Regions from separate parts of the Halalkalibacter oceani genome, predicted to be linked through region 2. Evidence: riboswitches for the same ligand, from Rfam matches in the RefSeq annotation. Region 2 holds a riboswitch; the other holds the start of a gene.
What was found. A riboswitch is a leader RNA that binds a small molecule or an ion and turns the genes downstream of it on or off. The one in region 2 is predicted to bind cyclic di-GMP.
Positions count from the first base shown of each region.

Region 1 (9,303 bases), on a different contig from region 2:
TATGTCGTCGATAACGGTGAAATCGTCGCTTCCGGCACGCCGGCTGAGGTGCTGACCGAGCAGCTTTTGCGCCGCGTATTTCAGGTGGAAACCGACGTGATCATTCATCCGAAAACGAACAGCGTCCACATCACCTATTTACCTGCCCGCTCGGTAGCCGCTGTAGCGGAGGTGAGCCGGTGAAGCAGACGATCTCCGAGCTGGAACAGCTTTGGCTTGACGGAATGAAGGATGAAAACGGCAGGCTGCCAAAACGAATCGAAGATGACGAGGAAGAGGAGCAATTTTGGCGCCGCCACCTCGAAAAAAAGCGGCGTGGCGAGCATGTTGACGAGTATGCGAAGGAAATGACGAAAGCGTTGCTGACCTATATCGAAGAAGGGGATACGGTGCTTGAAATCGGTCCGGGCTGGGGCAATTACACATTTGCTTTGGCCGAAAAAGCAGCGGCTTTGACCTGTGTCGACAGCTCGAAAAGCTGCCTGCAATTTTTACAGCGGCTTAATCAGGAGAAGCAGCTGCCGCTTACCTATGTTCAGGCGAAATGGGAGGACTATCAGCCGGAGTCGCATGATGTGATTATCGGCGTCAATTGCTTTTACCGGATCAAGGAAATCCGCCGCGCGCTTGAACGTATGAACGCCCATGCTAAAAAACGGGCGATCATCGGCATGACGACTGCGCCGATGCGTCCGCATTATTTAGATCTGCAAGCCGCTTACGGCTATCAGCTGAAGTATCCGCGCCGCGATTATATTCATCTCGTTCATCTGTTATATGAAATGGGCATTTACGCCAGCTGCAACATAGTGCCGCTGACAAAAACATACAGATTCGCGAGTGAGGAAGCGTTACTCAAAGATAACAGCAGCCGTCTGCTCGCTGCGGATGTGGATGAAGATGTAATCAGGCAGTCACTCGCGCCGTATGTCCGCAAGAAGGACGGCGTTTTCCTATACGAGCATCAATTTTACGGCGCCCTGATTGATTGGGAGCCGGTGCCGCTAACGAGAAAATAACAGTTTCTGTCGCGCGCAGCTTTCAAAAACAAGGAGGAGTTACACGATGACAACATGGAATTTAACGGGGACGGAGAAGCATGTTTTGATTTGCAACGGCTCGACATGCATGAAGCATGGCGGCGAGGAGGTCACCCAGGCAGTCCGCGATGAAATCAGCCGCCTCGGTCTTGACGAGAAGATTCATACGACCCGAACAAGATGTAACGGCCGCTGCAAGGATGCGTGTGTGCTGATCGTCTATCCGGAAGGAAGCTGGTACGCCGCATCTTCGGCGGAAGTCGGGCGCGCAATCATTCAGCGCCATCTTGACCCGTCGATTCGCCTGGAGGGTTCATTAATCTATCGTTTTGAAGAAGAAAAAATGACGCCCGCTTTTACGACGGAGCGCTTTAGAGGGATTGCCAAAGGGAAGGATAAAGAAAAAGGAGAGAAGCAAGCATGAATGGGTTTGAGCTGTTAAAAGCGCGCAAGGCGATTCGCAATTACGCGAACAGAGAAGTGGAACGAGAGAAAATCGAACAGCTGCTTGAAGCCGCGACCTGGGCGCCGAATGACCGGCTGCGCGAGCCATGGAGCTTTTACGTCATCCAGGGTGAAGCAAAGAAAAAATACGAACAGCTCGCTGACGGCTATTTGCAGGAGCGTTTTCCAACTAAGCCGACGCTAATTGAAAGCTCACTTAAAGTCGTCAAAACAACCCCGGTGATCATCATTGCCACTGCCGACATCACAGAAAACGAAGCGGATACGAAGGACAACGAATACGCGGTTTGCTGCGCGATTTTTTCGATGTGGCTCGCCGCCGGGGAGCTCGGCCTCGGCTTTGTCTGGCGCACACGCGGCGTCGGCCTCGTCCATGATCAGCGGATTCATGACTTCATCGGCGCGCCGGCGAACAAAAAGGTCGTTGGAACGATCTTTTTAGGCTACCCGGCAGAAGGCGAAACCGAAGCGGAGATGGAGAAGAAACGAACGCCGTATCAGGAAAAGACGATGTGGCTGTAGGAAAGCTGGAAGGGAATATCAATTTCTTTCCCTCTGGCTGAGCCGGGCCGGAATGGTTATTCATGCAAGTATTCCTTCTTCATCTCTTCGGTCAGTGGCAGAAGCCTTGTGTCTGAAATCATGTAGATGCTGTCGCAAAGCTCTTCAAGGTCCTGATGCTGATGGCTTGTCAATAAAATCGTCCGCCCGTTTTGTTGCAGGTCTTTCAACACGTTTTTCATATGCTTATACGATTTGATATCGAGCGCATTGAACGGTTCATCAAAAAGAAGAATGTCCTGGTCCTCCATTATCGCCTGGGCGATTCCGAGCTTTTTCAGCATCCCCATCGAATAGTGGCTGACCCGTGTTTTATCATGGGGGTCGAGACCGACTAACTCAAGCGTATCGATTATTTTTTGCTGATCGATCTTTTTATTGAGATCAGCTAAAAACTGCAAATTTTTCAATCCGCTATATAGCGTAATAAAGCCCGGATTATTAATCAAAACGCCCATCTGATCCGGGAAGTCAAATTTGTCCCCGAGCTTTTCACCGCGGATAAAAATGTCTCCGCTATCCGCTCTGATAAAGCCGGCAATTAGCTTGAAAAGCACCGATTTTCCGCTCCCGTTCGGACCGACGATGCCGACTGTTTCCCCTTTGTTGATCTTTAGCTCAACGTTTTGTAAAATCCGCTTTCCTTTATAACCTTTTGTGACATTGTCTACTTGAATGACTGGCTCCATCTTAATCCCCTCTGTCTAACATTTTTTGATATAGTCCACTTTTCAAACTGGCATAAAGAGTAACGGTTAGCACGGTGAAGATCACCATGATCGTTGAATAGCCGATGCCTTGCCCACCGATAATTTCCTGCATTCTTGCTAAGGAGGAAAGGCCGGCTGGTAAATAGGTCAAAGGTGGCACAGCAAGTAAGGAAAGAACGTACAACAGCTGAATGAAAACGAATCCGGCTACGGCCGTTCCGGTTAAGCTGAATGCGAGCAGGATAAGGAAAAAGCTGAAAATCAGCTCCATCAATTTGCTGCTGACAGTGATCATAAGCAAGGAAATAAGATTGATTTCCTCGACCCCCATTTCCGTAAACAGCAAGGACATATGGTGATAGCCGGTGAATGGTAAATCAAGCAATAGCGCAAGCAGAACGACGAATAAGACGGTCATCACGATGTAAACAAAAAGAAATAGACAAGCGGAACGGATCAGCGAGTGAAACCAGGTTTTTTTATAGGTCAGGCGGATCGTGACGAGTGAGCTTCGATCGGCAGCCTCTTTTTCGAGAAAATAGCACAACAAATAGAGCGGAACACCATTGTAGACAATCATCTGAATGAAATCGATCAAATAAAAATAACCGCTCCCGTGACCGAAAAACTGCAATACAAGCAAATCGGAAAAGGTGAGAGCCTCGTGATTGATCACAAATGAAATCAATGGGACGATGACAAGCACACTGATCACAATCAGGTTTTTAGGCGAAAAAAGTAGTGTTGCATTCCAGAAATCCGTTTTTCCGTGCTTGAATATGGTTGACAAGCTGAATCGCAGCTTTTTATCCCAATATTTTTTTGTGACCAGAAGCATGATCACCATCACAATCAGTTCCACAACGATGAAAGATCCATACTGACCTTTAAATACTTCAATCCCATGATGCAGGATAAAATAATTGTTGAGAAACAGAAAAGGGAGAAGATGATCCCATTCTGTTCGGATGCTAACCAGCATCAGGAAATAAAAGAATGCAAACAAGGCCATCATGAAATGTACCGTTACGTGCTGCTTTAAAAATAAAAAAACCGCGCCGACAAACGTAAGTCCGGAGATGAAATAGAAAACAATCGCTATCATTGCCAGGAAGGGACTTTGAAAATAAGGACTGATGTCGCCGAGAATAAAAAGGTCTGTCTGTAATGCCGCAGGAGTGAACTGATGATGGAAGCGGAGGCCGAGTCCAAGCAAGGCTGCGAGCAATAGATGTAACATGACGAATAAAGCAGCCAGAACAAAAACCGAAAGCAATTGAGCAAGATAATAGTGTAGGAACGTTTTCGACCTGATCCAAATCAATTCCTCGTTATCATTGTTCATGAGGGAAAATAACAGATAAAGAAAGCTGATAATCATAAAATACAACAGATAATAATGATCACTTAAAGAGATAATGATGTATTCCCAATAGGACAATGAAAAAGAGACGGCTAAATCCTTTAGATACAACGAATAGAGTGAAAAAACAATGAATACGATTAGTAGCTTTTTAGAAACAAAGCGAGCGATATACTGTGTAAGTAAGGCTGTCATCGTTCAGTTGATACTCCTTTATACCGTCCAAGCTTATACTTGATAGATAGATTCTTTCTTCACATAGGTAAAATAAGCAATCAATCCGAGGATAAAAAGCAGCAGCAACGCCGGACCGACTAATAACCGATCAAATGTCACGACCTCATCGGATAAAATGCTCGGTTCAAACGAAGTTACCAATCGAAAATAGGGTAAACCGAAAATCGCCAGTGTAAAGTTTTCTAAAATCGTATAAACAAAAGGCCCGGTTAAAATAATAAATAAGTTGTTAATATAGAGCGAGAGAACGAATCCGAATGAGGCGATTAAAAACCCGATAAATGCTTTCCAAAGACTGAGAACGAAACCATAAAGGAAAGGGTGATGAATAAAATAATACCCGGCGAACTGGTGGATGACGGCCTCATAAGCAGGCGCGGAAACGTCCGGCATCACATATAGGCAGACGACCAATCCAGTAAAGGAAACGAGAAAAACGATCAAAGCGCCAATCAATGACACCACTAACCATTTTACCGTGATGTATGTTTTTCTCGATACTCTCGTTAAAGTATGGGAGAGAAAGCCATGTTTTCTTTCAACGTACATTAGCCAACACCCGGGAATGACAGCAAATAAAGGAAAGAAGACGTTAAAGATCTCCCCGGACTGTTCCCATACTTCGATATTGTAATGATACGTATAGCCGTTTACGACAGGGGGGATCGCAAGACAACTGAACAGGACCGCTATCCAAACTCCAACCCATATCGAAAATCTCAGCTTGCGAAGCTCCAATTGAATAAGTTTGATCATAGATCATCCTTTCCATTATATCCTTTATTCATAACGCCGAGACTTGAAGCTCTCACTTGCTGCAGCTCTGCCAATGATGCTAACTCATCGGCAGAACCGGTTACAACGACTCCAAAAATCTCAATATCCTCGACATTTACCGTCTCGCTGTCTTTCGTTATATAATGAAAGATTCTCTTAAACTCCCGGTGATAGCGACCATTGCTTTTTTCATAGCCCAAATTCAGCGCATCGATAAACTGTTTGGCACTGGCTGATGGATTGTTAGCATCATTCGGAAAGCCGTACACTTCATTTGCTGAATTTGGAAACGAAGGGAGGATGATGCCGTTATGATGCTGCGTGTCATTCTCAGAATAGGTATCGACCCAAAACCATTTAAGCGAAACAGAGTCAGGGATCATCGCGCTGGCTTCCTCGACGGAATAGCCACTGTCGAAGGAAAGCGCCATTTCGGCGCTGCTGTCCGGATCTAATTGAGGAAGAAGGGCCAGATCATTCTTGATTTCTTCGTAATCGAAAACGTCGGGACGGTAAAATTCCATGATTCGTTGTTTGCTGTCCGGATCATAAGCCCTTCTCTGCCCAGTAACGGGATCTGGCAATTGAATTGAGGAGACAGTGCCCCGGATCCGTCTGAGCCCGCCGAACAAGCTGTAAGAAACAACATCGTCTCCCCAATCCATTGGTATTCCATCTACTTCCTTATACCTTTTGAACGTGATCGTCCCTCTAAGGAGGCCGCTGTCACTGATTTGATAGCCGGCACTGTGTACGTTCGGCCCTGTGATTTGCTGGAAAAGTTGGACGTCTTCAATCGCTTTTTCTTGATTAATTCTCATTATGGAAAACCAGACAATGCTTGCTACTAGCAAAAGAAAAACTGCCATTGCCAGGTAAACGAGTCGCCTGAACTGACTTTTAGTATCCGCTCTTTCAGGAGGGCTTTTCACTTGAGCGCTCTTCCTTCCGTTTTTTACGATCTTATTTGTTAGAAAATTATCATTTATTACCAATAGAATAGTACATCGGTTTTAGGAAAACAATGAAGATCGCCAATTTTTGACGATTTTTTGAATTAATTCAAATTTAGACAAACTGCTTTATCGAAGTGGATTGCTTACGAAATGATCTAAACAGACAAGCAGAGCATTTTGTTTCCTTTCATCGCTATTTCAACCGTTTTCACAGTGCTAATCAGGATAAATCTGAATTTTACAAAATGAGTTATCTTCTTTTTTCTTTTCGTTTATACTTGAGACAAATAACTTGGGAGCAATGAAGATTCTTCTGGAAATGGGCGCTTTGGGAGAGTTGGAGTGAGTAGCGCAACCGGCCAAACGAAGGAGAGAGAAAAGTGAATTTGTTTGGAAGCAGGAAAAGAAACAACAAGCCAAAAAGGTGGCTCAATAATCATCAAGTTGATGTCCTTATTGAGATCGAAGATGAAAGCATGCAGGACAAGCTGGCGATGATTCAATTAACAGAGGAGGATTTAAAAGCGATAAAACAAGTAAAGCCGTTAATCGAGCAGCATAGCGGGAGGTTAGTAAAGACGTTTTACGAAAAAATGCTGCAAACAAATGAATTAAGAGAGATGATTGAGCAGCATACAGAGGTTGCCAAACTGGAAAAAACGTTGCAACTGCATTTGATAGAATTGTTTCATTGCCGAATCGATCAAGCCTTTCTTGAAAAGAGAGTACGAGTCGCTCAAATCCACTATCGGATCGGGTTACAGCCGGCCTGGTACATGGGCGCGTTCCAAAATTTACAGCAGGCGCTATTTTCTCTCATTAGCAAAGAAGTGGAGATCGAAACGGAGCGTTATACGATCATCTCAGCTATGAACAAGCTGCTAAGCTTTGAACAGCAAATCGTATTGGAAGCGTATGAGAAGGAGACGGTGGCCAAAATTCACGGGCGCTACGACGAAGGGAAAAAAGACTTGCGCAACAAAATTTTAATCGTCAGTGAAGGCCTGGTCGCTCTGGCTGAAGAAACACAGGCCGCAACCAAAGTGCTAACTACGAACCTGGCGGCGATTAATGACAAAACCGGTGAAAGCAATGCAACATTTATGACAGCTACATCAAAGAGCGTGGAGGGAGAGAATACACTCCGGGCGATGCTCGAAAAGATTCGTTCAATTGAAAAATACACGGAGGATATGAATAAAGCGATCGGCCAGCTTAGTTCCTCGACGACAGAAATTACGAATGTCATTACACTCGTGAAAGGAATTGCCGACCAAACCAATTTGCTGGCGCTAAATTCGGCAATCGAAGCGGCCCGTGCCGGCGAACATGGTAAAGGCTTCGCCGTTGTGGCCGACGAAGTGAGAAAACTGGCCGAGCAGACGAAAAATTCCATCGGACAAATTCAAACATTAATCGAGAACTCCAACCAATTGACTGGACTAGTAATTGATTCCTTGCAGCAAGTGGAAGGAGCTGTCTTGACAGGATTGAACGCATCCGAAAATATGCAGGAAATGTATCAGGACATCGTGCGCTCGATCGATCAAAGCGGCCGGACTCTTGGCAATGTGAAGGAGAAGATGGAAGAGCTGATGATGGCCGTCATGGAAATTGAAAAAGCAAGCTTTGAGGTCGCGACCTCAGCCGAGGATCTTAACGGGGCCGTGGCGGAGGCGTAAAGCGCTCCCCGGCAGCAAAAAAGGCAGACGCAATCGGAAAAATTCCTTTTGAGTCTGCCTCTACTTGTTTTGCCAAAAAGGAGAGAAACAGCTGCTACAGCTTACGTAGCAGCGGCTACATAAATCTCTCCATCTTTCACGGTTACATCAATAGCGTGAATCGTCTCTTCTTCGAGCACGAGGTCGGTGATTCTGTCTTCGAGCTGGTCCTGAATCGCGCGTCTCAGTGGACGTGCGCCGAACGCCTGGTGGTAGCCGAGCTCGACCAGCTTTTCCTTCGCTTCGGTTGAAACGGATAAGGAAATCTGCTGTTCAGCAAGGCTTTGCTGAAGTTCATTCAGCATCAGATCAACAATCTGGACAAGCTCTTCTTTGTTCAGATGATTGAATTCAATGATCGCGTCAAAGCGATTTAAGAATTCCGGCTTGAAGTAAGCGGAGAGCGAATCAAGCACGGAAGTTTGCTTGACGGCATCGGTCGCGCCGAAGCCGACGGTGATTTTTTTGTCCGTGATCCCGGCATTGCTTGTCATAATAATGACGGTATCCTTGAAGCTGACCGTGCGTCCCTGGCTGTCTGTCAGGCGGCCATCCTCCAAAATTTGCAAAAACATATGCTGGACATCGGGATGCGCCTTTTCAATTTCGTCGAGAAGAATGATGGAATACGGATTGCGGCGCACTTTCTCGGTTAATTGCCCGGCTTCTTCATGGCCGACATAGCCAGGAGGGGAGCCGATTAATTTCGAGACGGCGTGCTTTTCCATATACTCACTCATATCAAGACGGACAAGCGCCTCCTTCGAGCCGAACAATTCTTCCGCCAATGACTTTGTCAGCTCTGTTTTCCCGACGCCGGTAGGTCCGACAAAAAGGAAGGAACCGATCGGCCGGTGCTTTGCTTTCAGCCCTGCCCGGGAACGGCGGATCGCCTTGGCGACTTTTTCGACAGCTTCCTTTTGCCCAATGACCTTTTTGCTGAGGTTTTCCGCTAAATGCTTAAGCTTTGCCGAGTCATCGGCCTGCAATTTTCCGACCGGAATACCGGTTTTCTTGGCGATGATCGCTTCAATATCCGCAACCTCAATCGCAGCTTTCACATCTTCTTTTGACTGAAGACGGGCTTCAAGCGCGGCCTCCTCGTCACGCAGCTTGGCGGCTGCTTCATAATTTTCGTCCTGAAGCGCTTTTTTCTTTTCATGCTCCAGTTCGGCCAACCGCTTTTCAATTTCATCGCTGCTTGTCACACCAGCTTCTAAATTTTTCTTTGAGCCTGCTTCATCCAGCAGGTCAATTGCTTTATCTGGCAAAAAGCGATCCTGAATGTAGCGGTCTGACAGGTTGACGCAGGCTGCCAAGGCGTCATCCGTATACTGAACGTTATGATAAGCTTCGTATTTTTCCTTTAATCCTTGTAAAATCTCAATGGCCTGTTCCGCTGTCGGTTCGTCGACCTTAACGGGCTGGAAGCGGCGTTCCAGCGCGGCATCCTTCTCGATTGCGCGGTATTCT
Region 1 covers NZ_JBEPKD010000017.1:71,717-81,019, forward strand. The annotation lists gene ABMB67_RS16585 (ABC transporter ATP-binding protein) at 1-183, shown strand, start outside; gene ABMB67_RS16590 (class I SAM-dependent methyltransferase) at 180-1,019, shown strand; gene ABMB67_RS16595 ((2Fe-2S) ferredoxin domain-containing protein) at 1,066-1,464, shown strand; gene ABMB67_RS16600 (nitroreductase family protein) at 1,461-2,027, shown strand; gene ABMB67_RS16605 (ABC transporter ATP-binding protein) at 2,084-2,755, opposite strand; gene ABMB67_RS16610 (hypothetical protein) at 2,757-4,334, opposite strand; gene ABMB67_RS16615 (hypothetical protein) at 4,368-5,132, opposite strand; gene ABMB67_RS16620 (anti sigma factor C-terminal domain-containing protein) at 5,129-6,085, opposite strand; cyclic di-GMP riboswitch class II at 6,395-6,479, shown strand; gene ABMB67_RS16625 (protoglobin domain-containing protein) at 6,490-7,791, shown strand; gene ABMB67_RS16630 (ATP-dependent Clp protease ATP-binding subunit) at 7,893-9,303, opposite strand, start outside.
Region 1: linked by a shared signal. The riboswitch ahead of ABMB67_RS16625 (protoglobin domain-containing protein) and the one ahead of ABMB67_RS04835 (hypothetical protein) in region 2 are both predicted to bind cyclic di-GMP.

Region 2 (9,303 bases):
GGTTGCCGTCGCCCGCATGTCCGAACGTACAAATTTCCACCTCATATTTCTCAGCGATCTCATTAATCGCCCTGACCATCTCCGCCACCTTCGAGCGCGGCACAGTCGCATCCTCAAGAATGGTCGTCGGCTTCTTGCGGGCAAGAGCGGATAGCGCGGAACGCCGCGCTGTCGTGAGGGCCAGCCCTTCCTCCGGTGTTTGCGCGACCTGCACGGAAAGCGCATGAGACTGCTCACAAATCGCGACAATTCGTTCTATATCGCGCTCGACGACCTCCAGCGGCCCGTCCTGCTCAATTAACAGCACCGCCCCTACATTGGTCGGCAGGCCGATCTTGGCGAACTCCTCGACGACTTCCAGCGTCCCCTGATCGAGAAACTCAAGCGTTGCCGGAATGATCTTATTGGAAATAATCGCCGAAACCGCTTCCCCGGCTCCCTCCAGGCTGTCAAACTGAGCGAGCATCGTCTTCTTCGTCTCTGGAATCGGGATCAGCTTCAACGTCGCTTCTGTGATGATTCCCAAAGTGCCTTCAGCGCCGACCATCAGACGGGTAAAGTCATAGCCAGCGACATCCTTTGCCAGCTTCCCTCCTGTCCGGATCAGCTCGCCATTTGGCAGGACAAACTCCAAGCCCATCACATAATCACGTGTCACGCCATATTTCAGTCCTCGCAGTCCGCCTGAGTTTTCGTTAATGTTGCCCCCAATCGTCGAGATTTTCATTGAGCTGGGATCCGGCGGGTAAAAAAGCCCCTTCTCCTCCACCGCCTCAATTAAATTGAGCGTAATTACACCCGGTTGAACCGTGACCGTCAAATTATCCTCGTCAATTTCCAAAATATTGTTCATGTAAGTGAATAGCAGAACAATTCCGCCTTCAAGCGGACAGGTTCCGGCGCAAAGATTCGTACCCGATCCGCGCGGTACGATCGGCACTTTATATTCGTTGCATACTTTCACAATCTTCTGAATTTCATATTTATCTCTCGGTTTCACGACCGCATCCGGCATCGCCTGAAAATTCGGCGTCGCATCATAGGAATAAACGACAAGATCCTCTTCTGAATCGAGCACATTCGTTTCTCCGACAATGTCGATCAGCTTCTGTTTCACTTCTTCCTGCAGCATTTCTTCACTCTCCCTTGATCAAGCAAAGCAGCTTGAATGGTTATACCTGTATTATAAAGAAAAAGAACCGCCTCTTCTATGTTCAAAGACACAAAAATAAAGCGGTTACTAAACATTTGATTGTATTATTATCTAATTGATTGCTCTTTATAGTACCATAATGCGATAAAAAGCGCGACGAGATCCTTCGTTTCTTTTAACTGACAGCCAGACAGCTCTTGAATTCGTTTCAGTCTGTAATGAAGAGTATTAATATGAATATGCAAGGCAGTTGCCGTTTCCTTGATGGAGAGCTGATGGGCGAAGTAAGCCTGTAACGTCTCAATTAATTCTGTTTCCTCCTGAAGCTGTCCAAGAGCTTTGTCGATGATATGCTGCCTCGTTTCCGGCTTCGCTTCCGCGAGCACGACCTCAAGAATAAACGTATCGTAGAAAATAATCGGCTCTTCCGCCTTTTTGACCGCCAGCGCCTGCTGGGCTTCACGGTAGGCGAGGTTCATCTGCAGCGGGTCAGGCTGCTGGCGGCTGATCCCGGCCCGTAAGCCGAGATAGTATTTTTCCTTTATTTTGCGTGCTAAGGTTACCAGCTCCTGCGCAAGGCCGTGACGACTATGCTGCTTGGCGGAAGCAAGCAGGGCAAACCGCCCTCTCCCCCAGCGGACGAGAACATCCTTTTGTTCATTCGGAAAAACAGAGCGGATCGTTTCCAGCACATCAATTTCAACACCCGGCTCCAATGCTTCCTCCTGCTGCTGCCAGAGCTGCAACAGTACACAGTAGCGCGCTTCGCTCATTTCAATACCGAGAATATAGCCGCGATCCTGCAGCTCGGCTGTCACCGTCTCTGTATGCAGCCATTCATAGACAAATGTTTCTAGTCCGCGCAGCTCAGAGTCAAGCTTCTCCGCTGCGTAGGCCTCTTCAATGATTAATTCCGTCAGCCGCTGGATCAGCTCCCCGTGCAAAGCCGCGCCCGATTTCGAGCCGGTAATGCCAACAGCGCCGATCACCTTTTGCTGGAAGCGGATCGGCAAATTAAGACCAACCTTCACGCCTTGTAAGCGCTCGGTTTCTTTTTCGGTGATAAGCAGCTTCTGTTCTGTCATGATCACTTCTTTTCCACCCTGATGAAAGGAGCCGATCCGACTCCGGTCACTTGCGGCGATGATCGTCCCTTCCCGATTCATCACAATCACTTCTTCGGAGAGGACTTGGTTGACTTCATTGACGATTCGTTGAGCGACATGGGTTAGCAATCTCATCGGTCGCTTTCCTCCTTCATCGCCAGCCTTGCTCCCATTTGAATGCTGCCGGCGTCAGCCACGCTGTCCGGATCGAGCAATCCCTTTTCAGCCAGCAGAACGACCGTCGAGCCGAAAGAAAAATAAGCGATCTCGTCCCCCTTCTTAATCTCAGTTGACCGATGGGTCCATTCAATCGTATTAATGTTCATCGCCCCGACCTTGACGATGGCCAGATGCTTGTCTGCGACCTGCAGCTCTGTGATCATACGATAATTCCTTGAGAGCGGCCTCCTGCCATAACGCAAACCTGCTTCATTAACAGGATAGGACCGGCCGCCCAACGACCATTGCTTCCTCACCAGCCCATCGACAGGACTGTGAATGCGATGATAATCCTTCGGGCTTAAATATAAGATGATGTAAAGCCCGTCGCGATACCGGGCCGCCTCCTCCTGGCCGCCAAGCATTTCGGCAACCGTATACATTTGTCCTTTCACAGAAAAGCTTGTGTTCTCCTCCAGCTGACCAGCCTGGGCAATCGCTCCGTCGACAGGACTGATCACGCTTTTAGGGTCAGGATCAACCGGCCGCGCCCCTGGCTTTAACGTCCGAATGAACAGATCATGGAGATGGGTGTATTCAGAAACCGGCCGTCCCATTTCCTTCTCGTTCAGCTGATACGTTTTAATAAACGACGGGATCAGACGACGACTTATTTTAGAACGCGAAAATGCACGTAGAATCCTTGATAATAAACGATGATTCGTCAGTTCGATACATGCTTGATAAAACAGTTTCTTCACATTGTCCTCCACTTTCTATGACGGGGTTAGGTAATCATACTAAAATGTATCACAAACAACTAGATTCTTTCTAGCGATCAGGTCAGATCGTTATTTAGCGGTCTATTAATTTGAAATATATGGAACCTTTTTTCGGTTTGCTACCTTTAATAATCGCAAAAAACCCCCTCAAATGTCAAAAAGCGTGAAAATTATGGGTTAAAATGCTTTAATTTCTATTCAAAGGCTTGACACTACAAGGCTTTCATGAGTAAATTTAGTTGCGGCGCTTTATAGTTTATCTACATAAGAGTAAGCTATAAAAAAACGAAGAATAAATACTTCTTCAAATTATAAGGAGTATTTTTCAAAACAAGGTATGAAAGGGAGTTTTTTTCGTGAACAAAACAGATCTAATTAATGCAGTTTCTGAGCAGGCAGACCTTTCTAAAAAGGATGCGTCAAAAGCAGTAGACGCAGTATTCGACAGCATCACAAACGCACTTGTTGAAGGTGGCAAAGTGCAGCTTGTTGGCTTCGGTAGCTTTGAAGTACGTGAGCGTTCTGCTCGTAAAGGTCGCAACCCGCAAACTGGGCAGGAAATTGAAATCCCTGCTACAAAGAACCCGGCATTCAAGCCTGGTAAGCAATTAAAAGACGCAGTAAACGAATAAGGCTTACACCGGATGAGATGTGGTAAGGCTCTTTCCTTGAACACATCCTGAAGCAGCGAGTAACACCTGTACATAGCTGGCGAACAGGGAGCAAGTCGTCCCCTGTCCGCTGTGTTGTGCAGGATGGAACCGCTGCTTTTTATTTGGCTTAACACTTATGAACACTCCGCCTAAAAAACTGCAGAGCTTCAAAACAGGCATTTTTTGCTTTATTTATATAATATTAGTTTCGTGAAAACGCTTCTATTTGTTTGTAAGCGTTTTTATTTTTGTTCCTCTTTCTTTTTTCTGAAATAGCATTGCACTGTTTGTCAGATATCGTTACAATACTATTACTGTTCATTTTTCAGAAAAATTGGAGGATTCTATTATGGTCACGTTTCTCGCTTCTATTATTCTATTAGTGGTAGGGTATCTCGTGTACTCTAAAGTCGTTGAGCGTGTGTTTGGCATCAATGACGAGACCCCTACCCCTGCTTATACAAATCAAGATCCTATCGACTATGCTCCGATGAGCTGGTGGAAAGGAAACCTGATTCAACTGTTAAATATCGCTGGTCTGGGCCCGATTTTCGGCGCTGTCTCCGGCGCTTTATACGGCCCTGTCGCTTTTATTTGGATTGTCATCGGCTGCCTGTTCGCCGGCGCCGTGCATGATTACTTCTCAGGGATGCTTTCCCTTCGGCACAATGGCGCTCAATTCCCTTCGCTTGTTGGCCGTTATTTAGGTGACGGGATGCGCCGTATCATTAATATTGTCTCGATTGTGCTGATGATCCTCGTCGCAGCTGCCTTTACAGCGGGACCCGCCCAACTGATCGCACAGATTACGCCACTGTCATTTTCTGTCGCATTAGCTGTTATTTTTTTATATTTTATCGCTGCGGCTGTTTTGCCAATCAATCGAATCATTGGCAGAATTTATCCGTTTCTTGGCGCGATTTTGCTGTTCATGGCGGCGGCAATCGGCGTTGCATTATTGTTTTCTGATCATTCGATCCCGAATCTGACGCTGCAAAATCTTCATCCCGAAGAGCTGCCGATCTGGCCTCTGCTCATGGTGACGATTTCCTGTGGCGCCATTTCCGGCTTTCACAGTACACAGAGCCCGATTATCGCTCGGACCTTAAAGCGTGAATCAGACGGGCGGAAAGTCTTTTATGGCGCGATGGTGCTCGAAGGGGTGATTGCCTTAATTTGGGCGGCTGCCGGAATGACGTTCTTCGGCAACACCGGCGGTTTGCAGGAAGCGCTGGCTGCCGGTGGACCAAGCGGGGTTGTCAATGAAATTTCAACGAGCCTTCTTGGTACATTAGGCGGAATCCTGGCCATTCTCGGGGTTATTATTCTGCCAATTACAACTGGAGACACCGCCTTGCGTTCGTCCCGAATGATGCTCGCTGAACTGCTCGGCAAATTGATGAAGGGGACCGGCAGAAAAGGGATCCTGCTCGCTTTAATTCCTGTGGCGATCCCAACGGTCTACCTGGCGACAATTGACTACTCCTTCCTCTGGCGCTATGTCGGAGCGACGAACCAGCTTGTCGCAACGGTCATGCTTTGGACGGGAGCGATGTATTTGCTTCGGGAGGGAAAATGGCATTGGCTCTGTGGCGTGCCGGCTCTCTTTATGACCTGCGTCGTTTCCACATACGTCTTCTATGCCCCAGAAGGCTTTGCCTTGCCTTATCAGCTTTCCTTGCTCATCGGCGGCGCGATTACGCTTCTAACAGCCTGCTGGTATGCCCGGAAAATCCTTTTGGCGCACCGCCATTCGGCTAACAACTCCAGCCAAACAGCAGCGTAACAGCCGCTCAAAAAAGGGAAGTTCGCCCTTTTAACCCGCTCTGCTCGTTGCTCGGTCAGGTCGAGAAACCCACTCGGCCTGACCTTTAAAACCCGGCAACGGCTTGACGGGGCTTTTGGAGGTTGATCACAAGACCAGCTTCGACCTATTGGCAATGGCTGCACTCGCCACAAGTCCGTGGTGAGAAACCCACTCACCCCGGACTTTAAAAGATCGTGGCGGCTCCGCTCATTGCGTAAGGACTGGAACAAAAGATAAAAAACAATCTTTTGTTCCAGTCCTACGTTTATCTCTTTTATTTTCGGTTATTTATCCTCTTATAAGACATTCTAAGGGTAATGATGAAGAGGAGTGATGAACAATGGACTATCGTAAGGTTCACAGTTTGCAGAAGGAGGGGCAGCCAGCTCAGGAGCAGGAGCGGCAGCCAGGATTCGAGCATGAGATGACACCTGCTCCTGTTTATGACGACCGAAACTATAAAGGCAGCGGCAAGCTGCTGAATAAAGTTATTCTCCTGACTGGCGGAGACAGCGGAATCGGTCGGGCCGCGGCGATTGCCTGTGCGAAAGAAGGTGCCGATCTGGCGATTGTTTATCTTGACGAGCATGAGGATGCAAATCAAACAAAGGCCGCCGTCGAGGGCTATGGCCGCTCCTGCCTGCTCATTGCCGGAGATGTCGGCGATGAACAATTTTGCCAACAGGCTGTCACCCAAACAATCGAGCAATACGGCAAGCTTGACTGCCTGATTAACAACGCGGCAGAGCAGCACTTCCAGGAAAAAATCGAAGACATTACCACCGCGCAAATGGAGCGTACGTTTAAGACTAATATTTTCTCGATTTTTCATTTCATTAAAGCAGCCATGCCTCACTTAAAAGAAGGCAGCACAATCATCAATACCGCTTCCATTACCGCCTACCGCGGCATGCCGGTACTGATGGATTATGCCGCAACAAAAGGAGCGATCGTCGCCCTGACCCGCTCTCTCTCCGAAAACCTCGTCTCTAAAGGAATCCGCGTTAATGCGGTCGCTCCCGGGCCGATTTGGACGCCGCTGATCCCGGCCTCTTTTCCAGCAAAGCAGGTGACAACATTCGGGACAGACAGCCCGATGGGACGCCCCGGACAACCGGCGGAGCTTGCTCCGAGCTATGTCTACTTAGCATCCGATGATTCCTCCTATGTCTCCGGACAAGTGCTCCATGTCAACGGCGGGGAAATTATAAACGGATAATCGTTACGATCTATCGGGGAGATCTCGAAAGCACCAGCTGAGGTCTCCTTTTTCTTTCCAAATGCCCTCTTCATCCGTTTTTTCCTGTCGACTCGATTAAAAAAGGTCATTTAGACTCACTTTTGTGCCAAATACTATCAATATATACAATCAATAGTTCATATTCGATAGAAGGGATTGTTTTTTTTTGTCGAAACTATAGATTTTTTCGAAAATAAATTCTATTATTATATCAAAAGAACTACTAGACTTTTCCTTTTCATAAGATAATGGCAAACTTACTGAAAAGTAAGGACGCAAAGCTAAAGGGACTAATGGAGTAAAATCCGATGTCAGCCAGCTGCCTTAATCAATAACTCCTTTTTTCTTTTTCGCAACCAGGATTTTTTGAGGCAGCATTAAGATGTAAGGAGCTATTGGAATGATGAAGCATAATGAATCGGAACTCAGCGCATTGCTGAAATATTTTGACAAGCTCTTACAAGAATATCCGGATGAAGCAAATTCGTTTTTTGCTTATAAAAATTTTCTGAAAATTCTAGTAGATCATCCGGACTATAGCCGGCTCTGGCCTGCCGCTGAAGTTGTAACAGTCATAGCCCATAAAAAACCCCATCTTTTTAATTTGTTGAAAAAACAGTCATCTGACAGAACGTATTTTTACTTTCTGCAAGCAAAGGACTGCGATTACGACCAGGCAGAAAAGCGCTTATCCCATTTTAAAGCGCTTCAAAAAGACAAGAACCCGATTTGCTAAGTCCTTGTCTTCTATTTCCCTGAGACAAAATTAGCTTTAAAGGCTGGGAAAAAGGTAAACAAAAACCACCTTTGGCCCAGCCTCTACTAATGGCAGTATACTTTTCTTATTTAAGCAGGTCGTGATCCACATAGCGCTCGCCATTTAGTTCACTGATGACGTTAATCGCGGTTTTGGCTCCATCACCGGCAGTAATAATCGTATGTACGCTCACCCCGGCGCACGTCCCGGCTGCCCAAATTCCATCTACATTGGTTTTCCCGTCCGGCCCTGCCTTGATAATTTTCTTGATCCGCGGTTCTGTTCCTTCTGTCGTTTCGACTCCGATCTTTTCGGCGAGATCGACTAAGGCCCCCGTTGCGAAAATGACCTGGTTGCTTTCATAGCTGCCGCTGTCCGTTTTGATCAGAAAGCCCTCTTCCTGCTTCTCAATCGCTTCGACAGTACCCGTGACCAGCTCCGCACCGAACTTGTCAGCCTGTTTTTTCCCGACAGCAAGCAGATCAGGACCCGTCGTCTCCATGACTCCGTAATGATTTTCCACCCATGCCCGCTTCGTCATGCTTTTATCACTATCTGCTAATAAAGTCTTCTTTCCCGCCTTTGCCGCAAAAATAGCAGCGCTTGCTCCGGCAGGTCCTGCTCCAATAATAGCAATATCAAACATTGCACAGTCCTCCTTCTTTTGGATTCGCTTTCATTATAACAGAATGTTGGAAATAGTATAAATAATATCCTCTGCGGCGCCACCGTTTCCTCAGCCGGCAGCCTGTTTATTCGACCATGAAAATCACCTTCCTCTCTTTCCATCTCCCCCACGCAAGAACGTACGTTTGTTATTCGATCTTTAAAAAAGCCTCTATAGAATAAATCCGTTCCATAGAAGCCTTTGCTCTCTTATTGTCGAAGGCACACTGCGAGGAAATCAGCCTTTAACCTCAATGTCGAGTTTCTTTCCATCAGCAAACTCAACGTCAATATCCAGCTCGGCCACATCGGCTTGATTGACGTTCAACTGCGAAAGCACCTGATCGATCACCTGCTGCTCAGTGATGTCAGGCGTTAAAGCGAGCGCATCGATAAATGCTTTTGCTTTCGGCGCCGCCTCCTCGCCGGTAAGGACAGCTTCCCCCGGTGCTTGGTATTTCGCTTCGATCCGGCCTGCTTTGCTCTCATACTCAATATCATATTTAGCGTTGCTTTTTAGTTCCAGCTCCAGTTCAAAATCGGCAACCTCCGTTGCGGCCAGTCCTCCTGTTGCAAAAGCAGTCAAACAAAGCAGCAACACAAAAGCCATTGTGACCCATCTCAATTTCATGCTTATCATCCCTTCCTAATTAGTAATTCATCGATACTATTTCCCCCTTTGTGAAAACTATGCAAAAAAACTGACTTGTAAGGGGCTGGACAAAAGGTAAAAAGCAACCTTTTGTCCAGCCCCCGGCTTTCATTCATATCTAGTTATGCTTCTTCAATTTCGCGGAACTGTTCAATGCCTTTTTCTAATTTCTCGTCTACCCGTTTCGCGTCATCAATATGCTGAACAATTAACTCGTTGGCATCCTCAAATAAACGGGCCGTCCCTGTAATTTCTTCCATAACCTCCCCGGTATATTCTTTTTGTCCGGAGATCGTTTCCAACACTTCGTGAACCTCGGCTTGGACGG
Region 2 covers NZ_JBEPKD010000002.1:263,623-272,925, forward strand. The annotation lists gene glcD (glycolate oxidase subunit GlcD) at 1-1,132, opposite strand, end outside; gene ABMB67_RS04810 (CdaR family transcriptional regulator) at 1,261-2,394, opposite strand; gene ABMB67_RS04815 (phosphatidylserine decarboxylase) at 2,391-3,179, opposite strand; gene ABMB67_RS04820 (HU family DNA-binding protein) at 3,557-3,832, shown strand; gene ABMB67_RS04825 (carbon starvation CstA family protein) at 4,203-5,639, shown strand; gene ABMB67_RS04830 (SDR family oxidoreductase) at 6,001-6,879, shown strand; cyclic di-GMP riboswitch class I at 7,141-7,227, shown strand; gene ABMB67_RS04835 (hypothetical protein) at 7,301-7,636, shown strand; gene ABMB67_RS04840 (FAD-dependent oxidoreductase) at 7,743-8,303, opposite strand; gene ABMB67_RS04845 (YusW family protein) at 8,562-8,954, opposite strand; gene ABMB67_RS04850 (methyl-accepting chemotaxis protein) at 9,098-9,303, opposite strand, start outside.